One region of the Mesorhizobium sp. M5C.F.Ca.ET.164.01.1.1 genome, then DNA from elsewhere that is predicted to be linked to it. Evidence: predicted binding sites of a transcription regulator. Region 1 holds the regulator's gene; each other region holds the start of a gene.
The links. The regulator PhoB, encoded in region 1, activates phosphate uptake and scavenging genes when phosphate is short. The targets are predictions, from matches to a motif close to TGTCATNNANCTGTCAT.

Region 1 (4,440 bases):
GAACGCCATTGCGGTGATACTGCGCAGGCGCTTCGAGCGGCGCTGGTAAGGAGCAGAGGATATGAACATCATGACGGAAGCCGGCGTCGAACAGAAACTGAGCAGCGCAACCAATGCCCCTTCGATCAAGATGAAGGGCGAAAAGGTCTCTGTTCATTACGGCGAGAAGCGAGCTCTGTTCGACGTGGACCTCGATGTCCGCGAGAACCAGGTGACGGCGTTGATCGGCCCATCGGGCTGTGGCAAGTCGACCTTCCTGCGTTGCCTGAACCGAATGAACGACACGATCGATATCGCGCGGGTGAGCGGCAAGATCACGCTCGACGGCGAGGATGTTTACGACCCGAAAATCGATGTCGTCGAGCTACGAGCTCGCGTCGGCATGGTTTTCCAGAAACCGAACCCGTTTCCGAAGTCGATCTATGAAAACGTCGCCTACGGTCCGCGCATTCACGGCCTGGCCAGGAGCAAGTCCGAGTTGGACGGCATCGTCGAATCGAGCCTGAAGAAGGCCGGTCTGTTCAACGAGGTCAAGGATCGCCTGCTCGAGTCGGGCACCGGTCTCTCCGGCGGACAGCAGCAGCGCCTGTGCATCGCGCGCGCTATCGCCGTGTCGCCGGAAGTGATTCTGATGGACGAGCCCTGTTCGGCGCTCGATCCGATCGCCACCGCCCGCGTCGAGGAACTGATCGACGAACTGCGCCAGAACTACACGATCGTCATCGTCACCCACTCGATGCAGCAGGCAGCGCGCGTGTCGCAACGCACGGCGATGTTCCATCTCGGCTATCTGGTCGAGGAGGGCGCGACCGACAAGATGTTCACCAATCCCGACGACAAGCGCACCCAGGACTACATCACCGGCCGATTCGGCTGAGCGGTCCGGCGGCGAATTTCGAACACGAGGACAGGATCATGGGTGAACACACCGTCGCATCTTTCGACGAGGAACTGGAGCACATCGACAGGCTGATCCGCGACATGGACGAGCTCGCCGCCGCGATGGTCGCAGCCTCGATCCGCGCGTTGCTTGCGTCAGACAATGCGATGGCGCAGCGTGTTGTCTCGGACGACGCCATCATGGATGCGCGGCAGCGCGAACTCGACGATAGCGCGATCACCCTGATCGCCAAGCGGCAGCCGATGGCACAAGATCTGCGCGCCGTGGTTGGCGCAATCCGCATGGCCGGCGATCTCGAGCGCATCGGCGACCTGGCCAAGAACATAGCCAAGCGGGTCAGCGCAGTCGGGCAGAGCGCCACGCCGCGCAATCTCTCGCACGGCATCGACGCGATGGCGGATCTCGTTCTCGAGCAGCTCCGCGGCGTGGTCGAGCACTATGTGTCGCGCAATGCCGGCGCGTTGAAAGAACTGCGCGCCGACGACCAGAAGATCGACGTGAAATACACGGCGGTTTTTCGCGAACTCCTGACCTACATGATGGAGGATCCGCGCAACATCACCGCCTGCACGCATCTGCTGTTCTGCGCCAAGAATCTCGAGCGTATCGGCGATCATGTCACCAACATCGCCGAAAACGCCTACTTTGTCGTGACCGGGCAGCAATTGCCGGCGGATCGCCCGAAGCTCGACGAAACGACGATGTCGGCGCCGGCGACATGACAGGAGTGACCGGCCGATGATCGCGCCGCGCATCATGGTGGTGGAGGATGAAGAGCCGCTGGGCGTCCTCCTCCGCTACAATCTGGAATCCGAAGGCTATCAGGTCGAGGTGGTGACGCGCGGCGACGAGGCCGAAATCCGGCTGCAGGAAAACGTGCCCGATCTGCTGGTGCTCGACTGGATGGTGCCGGCGGTTTCGGGCATCGAGCTTTGCCGGCGCCTTCGGGTGCGTCCCGAAACCGAGCGGCTGCCGATCATCATGCTGACCGCGCGCGGCGAGGAGAGCGACCGGGTGCGCGGCCTTTCCACCGGAGCCGACGACTATCTGGTCAAGCCGTTCTCGACACCGGAATTCATGGCCAGGGTCAAGGCGCTGCTGCGCCGCGCCAAGCCGGAAGTACTGTCCAGCGTGCTGAAGGTCGGCGACATCATGCTCGATCGCGAATCGCACAGGGTCTATCGCAAGAAGAGCGAGATCCGGCTCGGGCCGACCGAATTCCGGCTGCTCGAATTCATGATGCGGCACCCGGGTCGGGTCTTCTCGCGCAGCCAGTTGCTCGACAATGTCTGGGGCGAGACGATCTACATCGACGAGCGCACGGTGGACGTCCATGTCGGCCGGTTGCGCAAGGCGGTCAACAATGGTCGCATGCCCGATGTCATCCGCACCATCCGCGGCGCGGGCTATGCGATCAGGGAAGACTAGGGATGTGCTGATACGGGTGATTCCGGCCTGCGAACGGCGGCTTCCTGCGCTTCCGGTGCTCACGTACCCGAAATTACGCTCCGCTCCGGTTCTCGGAACCCCCATTCTCGACTCGGCCTGACCTGAATCTCAACACACCCCAAGTCGCGATCCGGGGATCCCTGCCTTCGAATTCAAGCCACGTTCTTTCCGACCGAGCCGGCTCGTGCCTGGATGCTCGGCGCGAAGATCTCCTGGTCGACGAAGCTCAGCGCCCGCATGGCGCAGCCTTCTCGGATCAGCGGCAGTTCGTTCGGCTCGGTGTCGAAGGAAATCGAACCCGAATGCTGGCCGCCGGCGGTCTGGGCGATGGCCTCGCGCAGGGCCGGCTCAATCAGGTCGAAGGCGGCAGCGCTGGCACCGACCATGGCGACCGGCGCCGGATCGATCAGCGCGAACAGGCTGCCGAGCCCGAAGCCGAGCGCTTCGCCGGCCTTGCGGTAGGCTTCGCGCTCCGGTCCGTCCGTCTCGCGCGCCCGGGCCGCCAGTGCCCGCATCTCGGCGTCGCTGACATCGGCGACCGGCTCGGCGTTTTCGCTCAATTGCCTTGCGTTGCGCCAGATAGCGTAGTTGCCGGCATAAGCCTCGACGCAACCGCGCCGCCCGCAGCGGCAAAGCGCGCCGCCCGGCCGATGAATCATGTGGCCGAATTCGCCGCCTGAGGAATGGGTGCCGGTGAACAGCTCGCCTTTCAGCACCAGCCCCATACCGATGCCATGCGAGAGCAGGATGGCGATGAAATCGTCGCGGTAGCGATCCGGGTCGCGCCAGCGCAGCGCCACGGCCATCATGTTGCAGTCGTTCTCCATGATGGCCGGAATGTCGAACTCGCGTTCCAGAATGTCGGCGAAGGCGATGTTCGTCTGCGGCGTGATCGGCGACCATAACATGGCGCGCGCATGGGAATCGGTAATACCCTGGATCGCCAGCGCGATGCGGGCGACGCTTTGGACGTCGAGGTCGGGGTCTTCGAGCCGGCGCCGGACGATGGCGACACATTCGTCGATCAGCTCGTCGCGCGACATGGTCAGCGTGTCCAGCCGGCGCTGTTCCTCGGCGACCACTTGTCCGGCATAGTCGATGACAGCGATCGACAGGAAATTCAGCGACAATACGACAGCCAATACCGCAGCGGCTTCCGGATTGAGGCTGAGGCCAACCTGCGGCCGGCCACGTTTCAGCGAGACGGTCTCACTCGCCTTGGTCTCGGCCAGGATGCCTTCCTGGATCAGGTCGGAAGAGATCGCCGATATGGTCGAATGGCTGAGGCCGGTGGTTGCGGCGATCTCGGTCCGCGACGGCTGGCCTGCGCGGCGTACGGCCGAAATAACCATGGCCCGGTTGCGCCGGCGCAAATCGTCATGGCGGATCCCAACCGACATTGTTTTGCTTCCTCCCTATTGCCGCGGCCGCTCATGAATCGGAAGCCGTCAGGCCGACAAATACTGGCAGAACCAGAAGGACCTGTCATTGTTTATTCCGAGACTCGAAAAAAAGCCGGCAGGAGATTAAAATCCATCAGAATTCATGTTGACAGTGCTTCGGCGTTGGATCAGTATTTTTTCGAGGCTCGAAAAAAAGAGTCTTTGTGCCGGCCTTCGGGCCAGTTGGTCGCGCCGTACGCGGCGTAGGGAGGAATATCATGAAGAGATTCACAGCCGCCATCCTGGCGGGGGTCGCCATGTCGCTGACGCTCGCGTCGGTCGCACAGGCGAAGGACAAGGTCATTGGTGTTTCGTGGTCGAACTTCCAGGAAGAGCGCTGGAAGACTGACGAAGCCGCCATGAAGTCGGCGATCGAGGCCGCCGGCGACAAGTATATTTCCGCCGATGCACAGTCCAATCCCGGCAAGCAGCTGACCGATGTCGAGAGCCTGATCTCGCAGGGCGCCAACGCGTTGATCATCCTTGCGCAGGATGCCTCGGCCATCGGGCCGGCGGTGCAGAAGGCGCTGGACGAAGGCATTCCGGTCGTCGGCTATGACCGGCTGATCGAGAACAAGGACGTCTTCTATTTGACCTTCGACAACCAGGAAGTCGGCCGCATGCAGGCCCGCGAAGTGTTCAAGGTGG
Region 2 (4,440 bases), 140 kb from region 1:
CGCGCACCAGCTCGGCGGCGTCGGGGTTCTTCTTCTGCGGCATGATCGAGGAGCCGGTGGAGAATGAGTCCGACAGCCTGACGAAGCCGAATTGCGGCGTCGACCAGATGATGATCTCTTCGGCCAGCCGCGACAGATGCGTCGCGCAGATCGCCGCCAGCCCCAAGAATTCCAGTGCGAAATCGCGATCCGAAACGCTGTCCAGCGAGTTGCGCATCGGTTCGCGGAAGCCGAGCGCCTTGGCAGTCTGGTGCCGGTCGATCGGAAAGCTGGTGCCGGCAAGGGCGGCCGCACCGAGCGGGTTTTCGTCCATCCGCCCGATGGCGTCGCGAACACGCGACAGGTCGCGCGAAAACATCTCGACATAAGCCATGCAGTGGTGGCCGAAGGTCACCGGCTGCGCCGCCTGCATGTGGGTAAAGCCCGGCATCACCGTCGCCGCATGCTCCTCGGCCCGCTCCAGGAACGCCGCGATCAGGCCCTTCAGCGCCTCGGCGATGCGAAAGCACTCATCCTTGACCCAAAGCCTGAGATCGACCGCCACCTGATCGTTGCGCGAACGAGCGGTGTGCAGGCGGCCGGCGGCCGCGCCGATCAGCTCGGCAAGGCGAGCTTCGACGTTCATGTGGATGTCTTCCAGCCTGGTCGAGAACTCGAACTTTCCCGCTTCGATCTCTGCCAGGATCGTGTTCAGCCCGTGAGCGATTTTTTCTTGATCGGCCGCCGAAATAATGCCCGTTTGCGCCAGCATCTCGCTATGGGCGATCGAGCCTCTGATATCCTGCGCATAGAGTTTGCGGTCGAACGAGATCGACGCGTTGATCGCTTCCATGATCGCGGCCGGACCCGAGGCAAAACGTCCGCCCCACATCTGGTTGCTGGCCTTCTTGTCGCTCATCGCTATAACCCGTGCTCCGGAGCAGTTTTTAGAAAATGGCAGACGGCAATCGATTTTTCCCGGCCCCGCGCCTCATCCTCGCCGCTTTGGTGGCGGGCGTGCTTGCGGGCGCGGTCGCGGTATATGTCAGCGAGAGCGGTTCTGGCAACAACGCGCCCGCGCCAGTCGCCGTTGGCGACAGCAAAGACGATGTCGCCTGCGCCGCCAAGGCCGACCGCGCCAAGACGGTCGCGGCGGCTGCCACCGGCCAGGTCGCAGCACTTTTGCCGGCCGATCCGCCGCAATCGCTGAAGGGCCTTGCCTTCAACGACCCTGGCGGCAAGCCGATGACGCTCGCCGACCATGCCGGCAAGACGTTGCTGCTCAATCTGTGGGCGACATGGTGCGCCCCCTGCCGCGCCGAAATGCCGGCGCTCGACGCGCTGCAGAAAGAAATGGGCAGCGACGCCTTCGAGGTCGTCGCGGTCAATGTCGATGCCGGCGATGACACCAAACCGAAGAAGTTCCTCGAGGAAACCGGCGTCGAGGCGCTCGGCTATTACCGTGATTCGACCATGGCGCTGTTCAACGATCTCAAGACGCGCGGCCTGGCGCTCGGCCTGCCGGTCACCATGCTGATCGACGGTGAAGGCTGCCTGATCGCTCACATGAACGGCCCGGCCGAGTGGTCGAGCCCCGATGCCAAGCGGCTGGTCGAGACGGCGCTCGGCAAGTCGGACTAGGCACCCGGCGATTGCCGGCCCCGTCGCTTTTGTTCGAGTGGTAAGCCGGCTTGGTAATTGCTTTCCATCTACTCTCATACCGAAGCGTGCACCACTTTACGGGGAGATCAAGTTCATCGATCCGCAACAAAACCGTTGTCCAATTGTCATGGGCGGCACATATTGGCCTTTGCGAGAGTGCCCTTTCGCCAATGACAAACGGGAGATGAAACATGAAGTTCTTCGGCTTCGCGGCCGGTGTCGCCGCCACCTTGACCCTGCTTTCCACCACGTCCGCTTTCGCCGTCACGCAGATCAGCTGGTGGCACGCCATGACCGGCGCCAACGCCGAAGTCGTCGACAAGATCTCCAAGGATTTCAACGCCAGCCAGAGCGACTATGAGCTGGTTCCGGTGTTCAAGGGCACCTACCCCGAGACGCTGAATGCCGGCATCGCTGCCTTCCGCGCTGGACAGGCGCCCGATATTCTCCAGGTGTTCGATGTCGGCACCGGCGTGATGATGGCGGCCGAGGGTGCGATCAAGCCGGTGGCCGAGGTGATGACCGGTGCCGGGATGACCTTCGACAAGAGCCAGTATCTGCCCGGCATCGTCGGCTATTATTCGAAGCCGGACGGCACCATGCTGTCCTTCCCCTACAACTCCTCCTCGCCGATCCTCTATTACAACAAGGACATCTTCCAGAAGGCGGGCCTCGATGTGAACAACCCGCCCAAGACCTGGAATGAGGTGTGGGAAGCTGCCAAGAAGATCAAGGCAAGTGGCGCCGCCTCATGCGGCTACACCTCGACCTGGCTGACCTGGATCCATCTCGAGAATTTTGCGGCGTGGAATGATGTATCGTGGGCCACCCAGCAGAACGGCCTGGCCGGCGGTGATGTCGAGCTCAAAATCAACGCGCCGATTTTCGTCAACCACTTCCAGGCGCTCGCGGACCTCGCCAAGGACGGCACCTTCAAATATGGCGGGCGCACCTCCGAAGCCAAGCAGATCTTCCTTGCCGGCGAATGCGGCATCTTCACCGAATCGTCGGGCGGTCTCGGCGATATCGTCAAGTCCGGCATGAACTATGGCATCGGCCAGCTTCCCTACGACACCGACGCCAAGGGCGCACCGCAGAACACCACGCCGGGCGGCGCCAGCCTGTGGGTCTTCGGCAACAAGTCGGACGAGCAATACAAGGGCGTCGCGACCTTCTTCGCCTATCTGTCCAAGACCGATGTGCAGGAATATCTGCACCAGAAGTCGGGATACTTGCCGGTGACGCTCGCCGCCTACGAAGCGACCAAGAAATCAGGCTTCTATGACAAGAACCCCGGCCGCGAGACGCCCATCCTGCAGATGACGGGCAAGGCGCCGACCGACAACTCGAAGGGCGTGCGCCTGCCGAATCTGCCGCAGGTGCGCGATATCCAGAACGAGGAGTTCGAGAAGATGCTGGCCGGCCAGCAAACCGCTCAACAGGCGCTCGACAATGCGGTCACGCGCGGCAACGCCGCGATCGAGGAAGCGCTAGAGAACTGACGAGATTATCTCGGTTGGTCGATTGGAATATCGCCCACGCGAGCTCGCGTGGGCGATTCCTGGATAGCGAGGGAAATCAGCCTGTCTCCACGCATCGTCTTTCCCAACAAGATCCTGCCCTACCTGCTGGTGGCGCCACAACTCGCCATAACACTGGTTTTCTTCTACTGGCCGGCCGGCCAGGCGCTTTACCAGTCGATGCTCAGGCAAGACCCGTTCGGGCTGAGGACCAGGTTCGTCTGGTTCGCCAATTTCGGCAAGGTGCTGGCCGATCCGGCCTACCTTAACTCGATCAAGGTCACCGTGGTGTTTTCGCTTGCGACCGCGATCGTTGCGATGGGCGTGGCGCTTTTGCTTGCGGTCATGGCCGAGAAGGCCGTGCGCGGCAAAGGCCTCTACCGCACACTGTTGATATGGCCCTATGCCGTGGCGCCGGCGATTGCCGGCATGCTGTGGCTGTTTCTGTTCAATCCTTCGATCGGCGCGTTGGCGTATTTGCTGAGAAGCCTCGGCATCGCATGGGACCCGCTGCTCAACGGCACCCACGCCATGATCCTGCTGGTGTCGGCGGCTGCCTGGAAGCAGATCAGCTACAATTTCCTGTTCTTCGTCGCCGGCCTGCAGGCGGTGCCGAAAACCCTGATCGAGGCGGCGGCCATGGATGGCGCCGGCGAGACCAAGCGCTTCTGGACTATCGTCTTCCCGCTGCTTGCGCCGACGACGTTTTTCCTGCTGGTCGTCAATACTGTCTATGCGCTGTTCGACACGTTCGGCATCGTTCATGCCGTCACCGGCGGCGGGCCGGGCAAGGCGACCGAGACGCTGGTCTACAAGGTCTACAATGACGGATTCGTTAATCTGATCCTGGGTGACTCGGCGGCGCAGTCGGTCATCCTGATGGCCATCGTCATTGCGCTCACCGCCATCCAGTTCCGCTACGTGGAACGCAAAGTCCATTACGGTTGAGGGCAGCGATGATCGGCCAATCCCCGCTCCGCACCTTCATCGCCCATGCCGTGCTCATCCTTGGCATATTGATCGTAGCTTTTCCGATCTACTACACTTTCGTTGCCTCGACACACACGCTGCAAACGATCCTCAGGCCGCCGCTGCCGCTCTTGCCCGGCGGCCAGCTCTGGAACAATTACAGCGAGGCGCTGTTCGGCGGTATTGGCCGCATCGGCGGTGTCAGCGTCGGCCAACTGCTCCTCAACACCACGGTCATGGCGCTCGGCGTTGCGGTGGGAAAGATATTCATCTCGATCCTGTCGGCCTACGCGATCGTGTTCTTCCGCTT
Region 3 (4,440 bases), 270 kb from region 1:
AGTGTAGGCGCTGGAAATGTCGCCGGCCTGGGCAGCTTGGCAGAGGCCGGCAAGGGCAAGCGGGATCGTCAAAAGGCTACGCATCGCGGACAACTCCGTTTCGAGGCTGCCACACGGTATCGTTAAACGCTATTTCTTCAAGCTCGCTTCGATCAGCAGGTCGGCGTTCCGGGCCACAGACTTCGCCGGTCCGCCGGCACCGAACAACTGGCCGCTGATATAGGCACCTTCGATCAGAAGCAGCAGCCCGTCGCCCAGTGTATCGGCGTCGCCGGCACCCATTGCCGCTGCCATGGCGCGCAGGCGTCGTCGCAATTCCTGTTTGTTGGCCTCGCTCACCACGCGGGCCGGGTGGGCATGTTCGGGATATTCGACAGCCGCATTGGTCATGCCGCAGCCGCGATAGTCTGGCTTTTGCGTGCGCTTGCCGATGCGTGTCAGGAAGGCAGCGATCTGCGCGCGCGGATCGCCGGGATGGGCAGCCACCGCCTCGTCGAAGCGGGCCCAGAACTCCAGGTCGTATTGCCGGAGATAGGACGCGGCCAATTCGTCCTTGGAGGGAAAGCTGCGATAGAGGCTGGGCTTGGTGACGCCGGCACGCCGCACGATCTCGTCGACGCCGATCGCCCTGATGCCTTGCCGGTAGAACAGGTCGCGGGCAACGCGAAGGATTTTTTCGCCGGCGCGCGGAGATGCCACTTCATCCGCTTTGATCGTTGGTTCAATGTTTTTCATCTTCGATGTGCCGTGGCCTGCTTGACAATGTTACCGATCGGTACGTATCACTCGGTACAATTGGAACGTACCGGTCAGTAACATGATAGCTCAATCCCGTCCGTTTGGCCAGCGCTACGCTTTCGTCGTGGTCGCCGTCATTTTCCTGTGCCTGCTGATCGCGGCGGGCCTGCGGTCGGCGCCGGCCGTCATGATGCTGCCGCTGGAGGAGAGTTTCGGCTGGCGGCGCGATGTCGTTTCGCTCGCCGCGGCCATCGGCATCTTCCTCTACGGCCTGACCGGGCCGTTTGCTGCGGCACTGATGGAACGGATCGGGCTGCGCCGGACGCTGCTGGCGTCGCTGGTGTTGATGTCGGGCTCGACGGCGCTCAGCCTGTTGATGACCGAGCCGTGGCACCTGCTTCTCACCTGGGGCGTATTCTCCGGCGTTGGTTCCGGCGCGGTCGCCACGGTGCTCGGCGCCACCATCGTCAACCGCTGGTTCAAGACCAATCGCGGCCTGGTGATGGGACTGATGTCGGCCTCCGCCGCCACCGGCCTGCTGGTGTTCCTGCCGCTGCTCGCCGCGCTCGCCCAGTCGGGCGGCTGGAAGCCTGTCGCCATCGCCATTGCGGTCGCCACTGCCTGCCTCGTGCCGCTGGTCTGGCTGCTGGTGCCGGAGCGTCCGGCTTCGATCGGCATGGTGCGCTACGGCGCTGACGCCGACGACGTGCCGCCGGTTGCGCCGGCCTCGCAGGGCAATTTTCTCACGCACACACTCAGCACGCTGCGCCGTGCCGCCGGCACCCGCGTGTTCTGGTATCTGTTCGCCACCTTCTTCATCTGCGGCTTCACCACCAACGGACTGGTCGGCACGCACCTGATCGCGTTTTGCGGCGACATGGGTATCGGTCAGGTGCAAGCCGCCGGCCTGCTGTCGCTGATGGGCATCTTCGATCTGATCGGCACGACGCTGTCGGGTTGGCTCACCGACCGCTTCGACCCGCGCAAGCTGCTCGGCGTCTATTATGGCATCCGCGGCCTGTCGCTGATCTATCTGCCTTATTCCGGCTTCTCGTCGACCAGTCTGATCATCTTCGCCGTGCTCTACGGATTGGACTGGATCGCCACCGTGCCGCCGACGCTCAGGCTGTCGAACGAGGCGTTCGGCGACCGCAGCGGGCCGATCGTCTTCGGCTGGATCGTCGCGGGCCATCAGGTGGGCGCTGCGGCCGCCGCCTTCTTCGGCGGCACCATGCGTGAATTGCAGGGCAATTACGAGCTTGCCTTCCTCATCGCCGGCATGACGGCGATAGCCGCAGCCTGCATCTCGCTGTTGATCAACACCAGCCGTCCAGCCTTCGAGCCGGAACCGCAGGCGGCCTGAGTTGTGACGGCTGAGCGCTAAATTCCCCCATGAGGGGGGAGATGGCCGCGAAGCGGCCAGAGGGGGTCGGTCCGACCAGGCTCAGCGCCTTATCGCAGACGCAGGTGGTCGGTGCTCCACGCGAGACGACCCCCTCTGTCGCCTTTGGCGACATCTCCCCCTCAAGAGATTCTCAAGAGACCCTCAAGAGAGATTCGCCAGTCTGTTGGTTGTAACGAAACCTTCATGGTTTCGAGATGTGCCTGAAACATTGAGGCTGGACTTTGGCGGCGACGTTCAACGCCATCCAGGAGACAGCCATGAACAAGATTTCGATGACCCGGCGCGCCTTCGTCACGTCCGTGAGCGCCGCCGGCCTCGTCGGCGTATCGGGCCTCGCGCTTCCCTATTATTCGCGCGCCAATCAGCGGCCCGCCTTCACCCATGGCATCCAGTCGGGCGATGTCGACGCAACCAGCGGCGTGGTGTGGACTCGCACCGACCGCCCTTCGCGCGTGATGTTCGAAGTGTCGTCGACGGAAGATTTCGCCAACGCCGTCCGTCTTGCGCCGCTCGATACGTCGCCGGCCAGCGATTACACGGTAAAGCGGCTGCTCACCGACCTCGCCTCCGACCAGGACATCTTCTACCGCATGACCGCGGCCGATCTCGCGGACATCAACGCCGTCTCCGAGCCGATCGTCGGCCGCTTCCGGACGGCGCCGGCCTCGAAGCGCGACATTCGCTTCGCCTGGTCGGGCGATACCGCCGGCCAAGGCTGGGGCATCGACGACACCGGCATGAAGACCTATGCCACGATCGGCAAGCATACGCCCGACTTCTTCCTGCATTCCGGCGACACCATCTATGCCGACGGCCCGATGAAGGACGAGGTCGACCTTTCCGGTGGCAGCAAGTGGAAGAACAACGTCCTCATCGACGAAAAGCGCAAGGTTGCCGAGACGCTGGACGAGTACCGGGGTCAGTGGAAATACAACATGATGGACAGGAACGTGCTGGGGCTCAACGCCATCTGCCCGACCTTTTACCAGTGGGACGACCACGAGGTGGTGAACAACTGGTCGGATTCGAAGGACCTGAGCGCCGACGACCGCTACTCCGAAAAAAACATCCATGTGCTGGCGGCACGGGCGGCACGCGCCTTCCACGAGATGACGACGATCCGCTACGAGCCGTCGGAACCGGGCCGCGTCTATCGCAAGATCGCCTACGGGCCGCTGCTCGACGTGTTTTTCCTCGACATGCGTTCCTACCGCGGCTCCAATGGTCCTGGCATGCAGGATACGGTGACGCCGCAATCGCGCATCCTCGGCGAACAGCAGATGAAATGGCTGAAGCGCGAACTGGCAAACTCCAACGCGACCTGGAAAATCATCGCCGCCGACATGCCGCTCGGTCTCGTCGTCTGGAACGACGCCACCGGGAAGGCCGGCGCCGAGGCGGTCAGCAACGGCGACAGCGGTCCGGCCAAGGGGCGCGAGCTGGAAATTGCCGACCTCCTTCGCTTTGTAAAGAATGCTGGTATCAGCAACACCGTCTGGCTGACCGCCGACGTGCACTACACCGCGGCGCACTACTACAATCCTGATAAGGCGCAGTTCCAGGATTTCAATCCGTTCTGGGAATTCGTCTCCGGTCCGCTCCACGCCGGTACATTCGGTCCCAACGATTTCGACATGACCTTCGGCCCGGAGCTGAAATTCATCAAGGCGCCAACCGCCGAGCAGGGGCAGAACCTGCCACCCTCGGCCGGCCTGCAGTTCTTCGGCCTCGTCGACATCGATGGCGCCACTGAACAGATGACGGTGCGGCTGATGGATCGCGACGACAACGAACTCTACAAGGTCACGCTCGATCCGGTGCAGTCGGCGTGAGAGGGAACTTCGCGATTAGCGGAAGCGCAGGCAGGGCAGAGGGGGCGTGAAGGATCACTGCGGAACGGACCTTGCGGATCTCAGTGTGGCCGCGACGTCGCTACGCTTGCTAATCTGGATAGCAGACGGTTGGAATGTTGGGCCAGACCGCGCGGTCGCAGTTGGCAGCCTCCTGCCTCTGCTTGAAGGCGGTGCTAACCGGCCCGGTCACCACCGGGTCGACGCCATCGGGAGCATCGGCAAATAACTGCTCCGCCGTTCGTGTGTCGGACGGCAGGGCAGGCCGCGTTTCCTTCGACGTCGCGGCCGATTGTGCCGCGCCTACCGCAAGGAGGACGGCGAGGGCCGCCCATGCGAGGATTGGCCGGTATCTGGTGCCCGTATTGCTCATGAAATTTGAACTGTCCCGACCGCGAAAGGTTCCGCTTTGGTTAATAATTCCATTTCACACCAAGACGCTTAAGA
Region 4 (4,440 bases), 1.4 Mb from region 1:
CGAGCTGGTCGTAAGGCAGATCCTCCTTCATCAGTTCGGCGGTGTAGGCACGGATATCGCGGCTGAGGATGTCGGTTGCGAGATAGTGCTCGCCCGGATCCGACGGCGCCCTCTTGGACGAGCGTGCGATGTCGAGGAACATGGCGCCGGCTTGCAGGTGACGAGCCGTCTCCTGCTGAACGGCGGGAACGGCCTTGGCAAAATCGCCGGCCAGCTTGCGGTCGAGGAATTTCGGCGTCGAGAAATCCTCGGCGTCCTCGGCATCCGTGTGGCCGACACGCGACAGAACCCGCTCGAACATGCCGATGAACGGGAACAGCAACAATGTGTTGAAGACGTTGAAGAAGGTCGAGTAGATGCCGACCGCGACCGGCACCAGGGGGAAGGTCTCCTTGCCGTCGACGATCACCGGAACGGCGGGATCGCCGCCGAAGAACTGCATGACCCATCCCAGGATCTCGATGGAGACGAAGAACAGCGGGATGGTGATGGACACGCCGATGATGTTGAACGAGATGTGCGCGTAAGCTGTGCGCTTGGCGTTCTTCGAAAGATTGAGCGAAGCCATCCACGAGGTGAACGTGGTGCCGAGATCGGCGCCGAGCGAGAAGGCGACGGCGGTGGTCCAGTCGAGAATGCCGGCGGCGCCAAGGCCCATCACAATGCCGATCGTCGCCGAGGACGAATGGATCATGGCGGTCACGCCGGCGGCGATGAACACGCATTTGAGAAGGTTGAGATAGGAGTCGGCCGTGAGGGTTTGCAGCAGGGCCATGATTTCGGGCAGGTTGCGAAGCGGACGCAGGCCGCCGGTCATCAGGTTGAGGCCATAGAAAATCAGCGCGAAGCCGATGCAGGCGAGCGCTATGTTCTTGACCTTTTCGCTTTTGGCGAAGCAGTAGACCAGCGAGAACACGCCGGCCAGGATCAATCCGAGCGGACCGAGCGGCAGGGCGATGAGCCCGTTGCCGAGCGTGGTGCCGATATTGGCGCCCATGATCACGCTGATCGCCGGTCGAAGCGCGATGACGCCGGCATTGACCAGGCCGACGACCATGACGCTCATCGCCGTCGACGACTGGATGACGCCGGTGATCAATGTTCCTGCCAGCACGCCCTTGATCGGCGTTCCGGCAGCCTTGGCGAGAAAGGCGCGCATCCGGTTGACCGACAGCGCCTGGATGCCGTTTGCCATGAAGTCGAGGCCGAGCATGAAAATGCCCAACCCGCCGATCACCGGCACGAGGATGTCCTTGAAGATATCTATGTCCATGTCACGCAGTCCCCAACAAGCCGTCACCACGGCGCGATATGACGTTCAGTTCAGGTGCTGCGCGAAGCAGCAGCCTGGCTCTTCCGCTCAGTTTCCGACGGGCTCTTGCCTTGCCCAGTATTGTTCGACCTGATCGACGAGCGTCTTCGGCAGCGGCACATAGCCGAGTGCGGCGGCATCGCCCGCACCTTGTGCGAAGGCGAGCCGGAAAAGGTCGTGCACGCGGCGATAGCGATGTTCCGAACGGCCCGAGACCTGAACGATCGCGAACACTGCCGTGCTGATCGGATAGGCGGCGTCGCCGTCTCGATCGGTCAGCGAAGCGAAGAAATCGGTCGTTTGCGCCCAGTCGATGGATGTCGCGGCGGCCTGCACGCCCTCCGGCTCCGGCTTGACGAACTTGCCGGATCTGTTCTCGATTAGCGCGTAGGAAAGGCTTGCACGGTGGGCCTGGCCGGATTCGGCATAGGCGATCGCGCCTTTTGTGTCGTGCACGGCTCGAATGAGGTTCTGTGTGCCTTCCGCATCGGCGCCGAGCGGCCACGAGATCAGCGTATCGGCGCCGTATTTGGCCTTCCACTCGTCGCTGACCGCCGACAGATACTCCGTGAAGACAAAGGTCGAGCCGGAGCCATCCTTGCGGTGTAGGACGCTGATCCTGAGATCGGGGAGCGTCAGATCCGGATTCGCCGCCTTGATCGCAGGATCGGACCACGACTGGATCTTGCCCAGATAGATGTCGGCCAGAAGCGGCCCCGTCAGGCGAAGGCTTCCCGGGCCGATGCCGTCGAGATTGACGACGACGGCGATGGCGCCCATCACGATCGGAAACTGCTGGCGGCCGGCTTTCCTGAGGTCGGCGGCATTGATCGGCGCATCCGTCGCGGCAAAGTCCATGTCCGGCTGGTCGAGACGCAGGACGCCGGCGAGCGAGCCGACGATTTCATAATCAACCTTCCAATCGGGCGAGATATAGTCGCCGCCATCGGCGCGGGCGCTCTCGTAGGCCGTCGCCCATTTGCCGATGATCGGGGCGGCTAGCGTCGATCCGGCGCCGCGAATAGGCTCGGCTTGTGCAGCGGCCCCGATCATCAAGGCAACAGCGAGCGTGAGGGCGCCACTTGATTCCGCTATTTTCGCCCATTTGCGCCGTAGCAGCGCAAAGCTTGCTGGAAACATAATCGCGATCCCCCGACTATACTGCGCAAAAAAATAGCTAGTTTTCAGTTTTTGGCAGATATCAACAGTCATCCGCCCGGCGAGCGAACGCCGGCCGAGAAACAACATAGCTCATCGTATGAACCTTGGTTAACGATTGGATGACAAAGATCTTTGTGGGCGAAATTTTTTATTTCGAATTTCCGCGATCGCCTTGTCCGCCTGTCCTTAGGACTCGAAAAATTGGAGGTCCGATGCACTGATTTCCAACGTTGCGCCTCGCGCGGCTCACCCTTCTCCCCTTGTGGGAGAAGGTGTCGCCGAAGGCGACGGATGAGGGGTGTTCCAGCTTGGCAACGACGGCGCTCCGTCCAACACCCCTCAACCGTCTTGGCGCTGCGCGCCAATCCACCTTCTCCCACAAGGGGAGAAGGGAGAAGGAAGTCTACAACCCTTACTTCGCGTCGTGGAAGATGATGCCCACGGTGTGGCGTATGCCGGAGCGAATCCGGCTGACCCCGTGCCTGAGATTGACGCGGTAGCTGCCTTTGCTGCCCTGGACCGGGCGATTGTGGACCGCAAAAGCGACTGCATCGCCCTGGCGCAGCGGCACCACCTCGGCGCGGCTCTGCATGCGCGGACGCTGTTCGGTCAGCACGAACTCGCCACCGGTGAAATCCTTATCCGGCTCGGACAGCAGGATCGCCACCTGCAGCGGGAAGGCAAGATCGCCGTAGAGATCCTGATGCAGGCAATTGAAGTCGCCAGGACCATATTGCAGCAGGAGGGGCGTCGGCCGCGTCTGGCCCTGCTCGTGGCATTGCTTGAGGAACGCGGCGTGTTCGCCCGGGTAGCGCTGGGCGATGCCCATGCGCGCGTTCCAGTCGTTGGCGACCGCGGCCAGGTGCGGGTAGAGTGCGGTGCGCAAGCCGCCGATCAGGTCGGGCAAGGGATAGCGGAAATAGCGATACTCGCCCTTGCCGAAGCCGTGCCGCGCCATGTGGACATGGCTGCGGAAATGGCTTTCGTCGGGATAGAGCCCGGCGATCTCTCGGCACTCCTGCGGCGTCAGGAGCTTTTCCATCACCGCGCAGCCATAGCCGCTCATTTCCTCGGCCAATGCCTGCCAATCATATCCGGCGACCCGCGCTTCCGCCGATGGGACCGCTGCCTTCGAACCTATCGAATGAAGGGTCATGGCTTTTCCTCCTTTGGGCTCTTCTGCCATCAGAGATGGGTGAAACAGCGCGTGCAAACCACCCGTTTCCTGCCAACGGGTTACGCACAGCTGCTTTCACCCGCCGCCATGTCATGGATTTCGGCAAAATCGGGCCCATATCCCTGATAGGGAGCTTTGAGCGTGAAACTCGCGCGTGTAGCCCTGATTGCCGCGGCTTTTGTAGCCGTTGTGGCTGTTTGTTCCTCTTCCGCAACCGGAGAGGCGAACGGCCGGGAGAGGACTGCGCTGCGCATCGAGATAGACGGCGCCATCGGTCCGGCGAGCGCCATGCAGTTCGAGGAAGCGCTGGCGGTGGCCGCAGAGCGGAACGCCGAGGTTTTTATCCTGCAGATGGACACGCCCGGCGGGTTGGTCACCAGCATGCGTGAGATCATCGCCGACATCCTCGCCTCGCCGGTTCCCGTCATCGGCTATGTCGCGCCCGCCGGCGGGCATGCGGCGAGCGCCGGAACCTACATCCTCTACGCAACCCATGTGGCGGCGATGGCGCCCGGCACCAATCTGGGCGCGGCAACGCCAATCGAGATGGGCGGGCCGCTGCCATCCTTTCCCGGCGGCGACGACAAGAACAATGCCCCAGAAGCCGGCAAGGACCCGAAGAGCCCACCGGCGGGCGATGCGATGATCGCCAAGGCGACGAACGACGCGGTTGCCCTGATCCGCAGCCTGGCTGAACTGCGTGGGCGCAATGCCGATTGGGGTGAAAAGGCGGTGCGCGAGGCGGCCAGCCTGTCGGCCAACGCGGCGCTGCAGGAGCGTGTCGTCGACT

Region 2: ugpB (sn-glycerol-3-phosphate ABC transporter substrate-binding protein UgpB) is a predicted target of PhoB. The motif match lies at 1,754-1,770, and genes of this name have one in related genera.
Region 3: EN807_RS06090 (alkaline phosphatase) is a predicted target of PhoB. The motif match lies at 2,312-2,328, and genes of this name have one in related genera.
Region 4: pstS (phosphate ABC transporter substrate-binding protein PstS) is a predicted target of PhoB. The motif match lies at 2,582-2,598, and genes of this name have one in related genera.

Annotation. Positions count from the first base shown of each region.
Region 1 covers NZ_SRTG01000001.1:1,526,903-1,531,342, forward strand. The annotation lists gene pstA (phosphate ABC transporter permease PstA) at 1-49, shown strand, start outside; gene pstB (phosphate ABC transporter ATP-binding protein PstB) at 62-877, shown strand; gene phoU (phosphate signaling complex protein PhoU) at 916-1,623, shown strand; gene phoB (phosphate regulon transcriptional regulator PhoB) at 1,640-2,329, shown strand; gene EN807_RS07445 (ROK family protein) at 2,503-3,750, opposite strand; gene xylF (D-xylose ABC transporter substrate-binding protein) at 4,011-4,440, shown strand, end outside.
Region 2 covers NZ_SRTG01000001.1:1,668,061-1,672,500, forward strand. The annotation lists gene argH (argininosuccinate lyase) at 1-898, opposite strand, end outside; gene EN807_RS08220 (TlpA disulfide reductase family protein) at 934-1,620, shown strand; gene ugpB (sn-glycerol-3-phosphate ABC transporter substrate-binding protein UgpB) at 1,833-3,143, shown strand; gene ugpA (sn-glycerol-3-phosphate ABC transporter permease UgpA) at 3,225-4,109, shown strand; gene ugpE (sn-glycerol-3-phosphate ABC transporter permease UgpE) at 4,118-4,440, shown strand, end outside.
Region 3 covers NZ_SRTG01000001.1:1,260,856-1,265,295, forward strand. The annotation lists gene EN807_RS06075 (hypothetical protein) at 1-84, opposite strand, end outside; gene EN807_RS06080 (TetR/AcrR family transcriptional regulator) at 130-735, opposite strand; gene EN807_RS06085 (MFS transporter) at 818-2,101, shown strand; gene EN807_RS06090 (alkaline phosphatase) at 2,401-3,975, shown strand; gene EN807_RS06095 (hypothetical protein) at 4,085-4,366, opposite strand.
Region 4 covers NZ_SRTG01000001.1:2,960,492-2,964,931, reverse strand. The annotation lists gene EN807_RS14540 (Na/Pi symporter) at 1-1,273, opposite strand, end outside; gene pstS (phosphate ABC transporter substrate-binding protein PstS) at 1,361-2,452, opposite strand; gene EN807_RS14530 (2OG-Fe(II) oxygenase) at 2,886-3,629, opposite strand; gene EN807_RS14525 (nodulation protein NfeD) at 3,792-4,440, shown strand, end outside.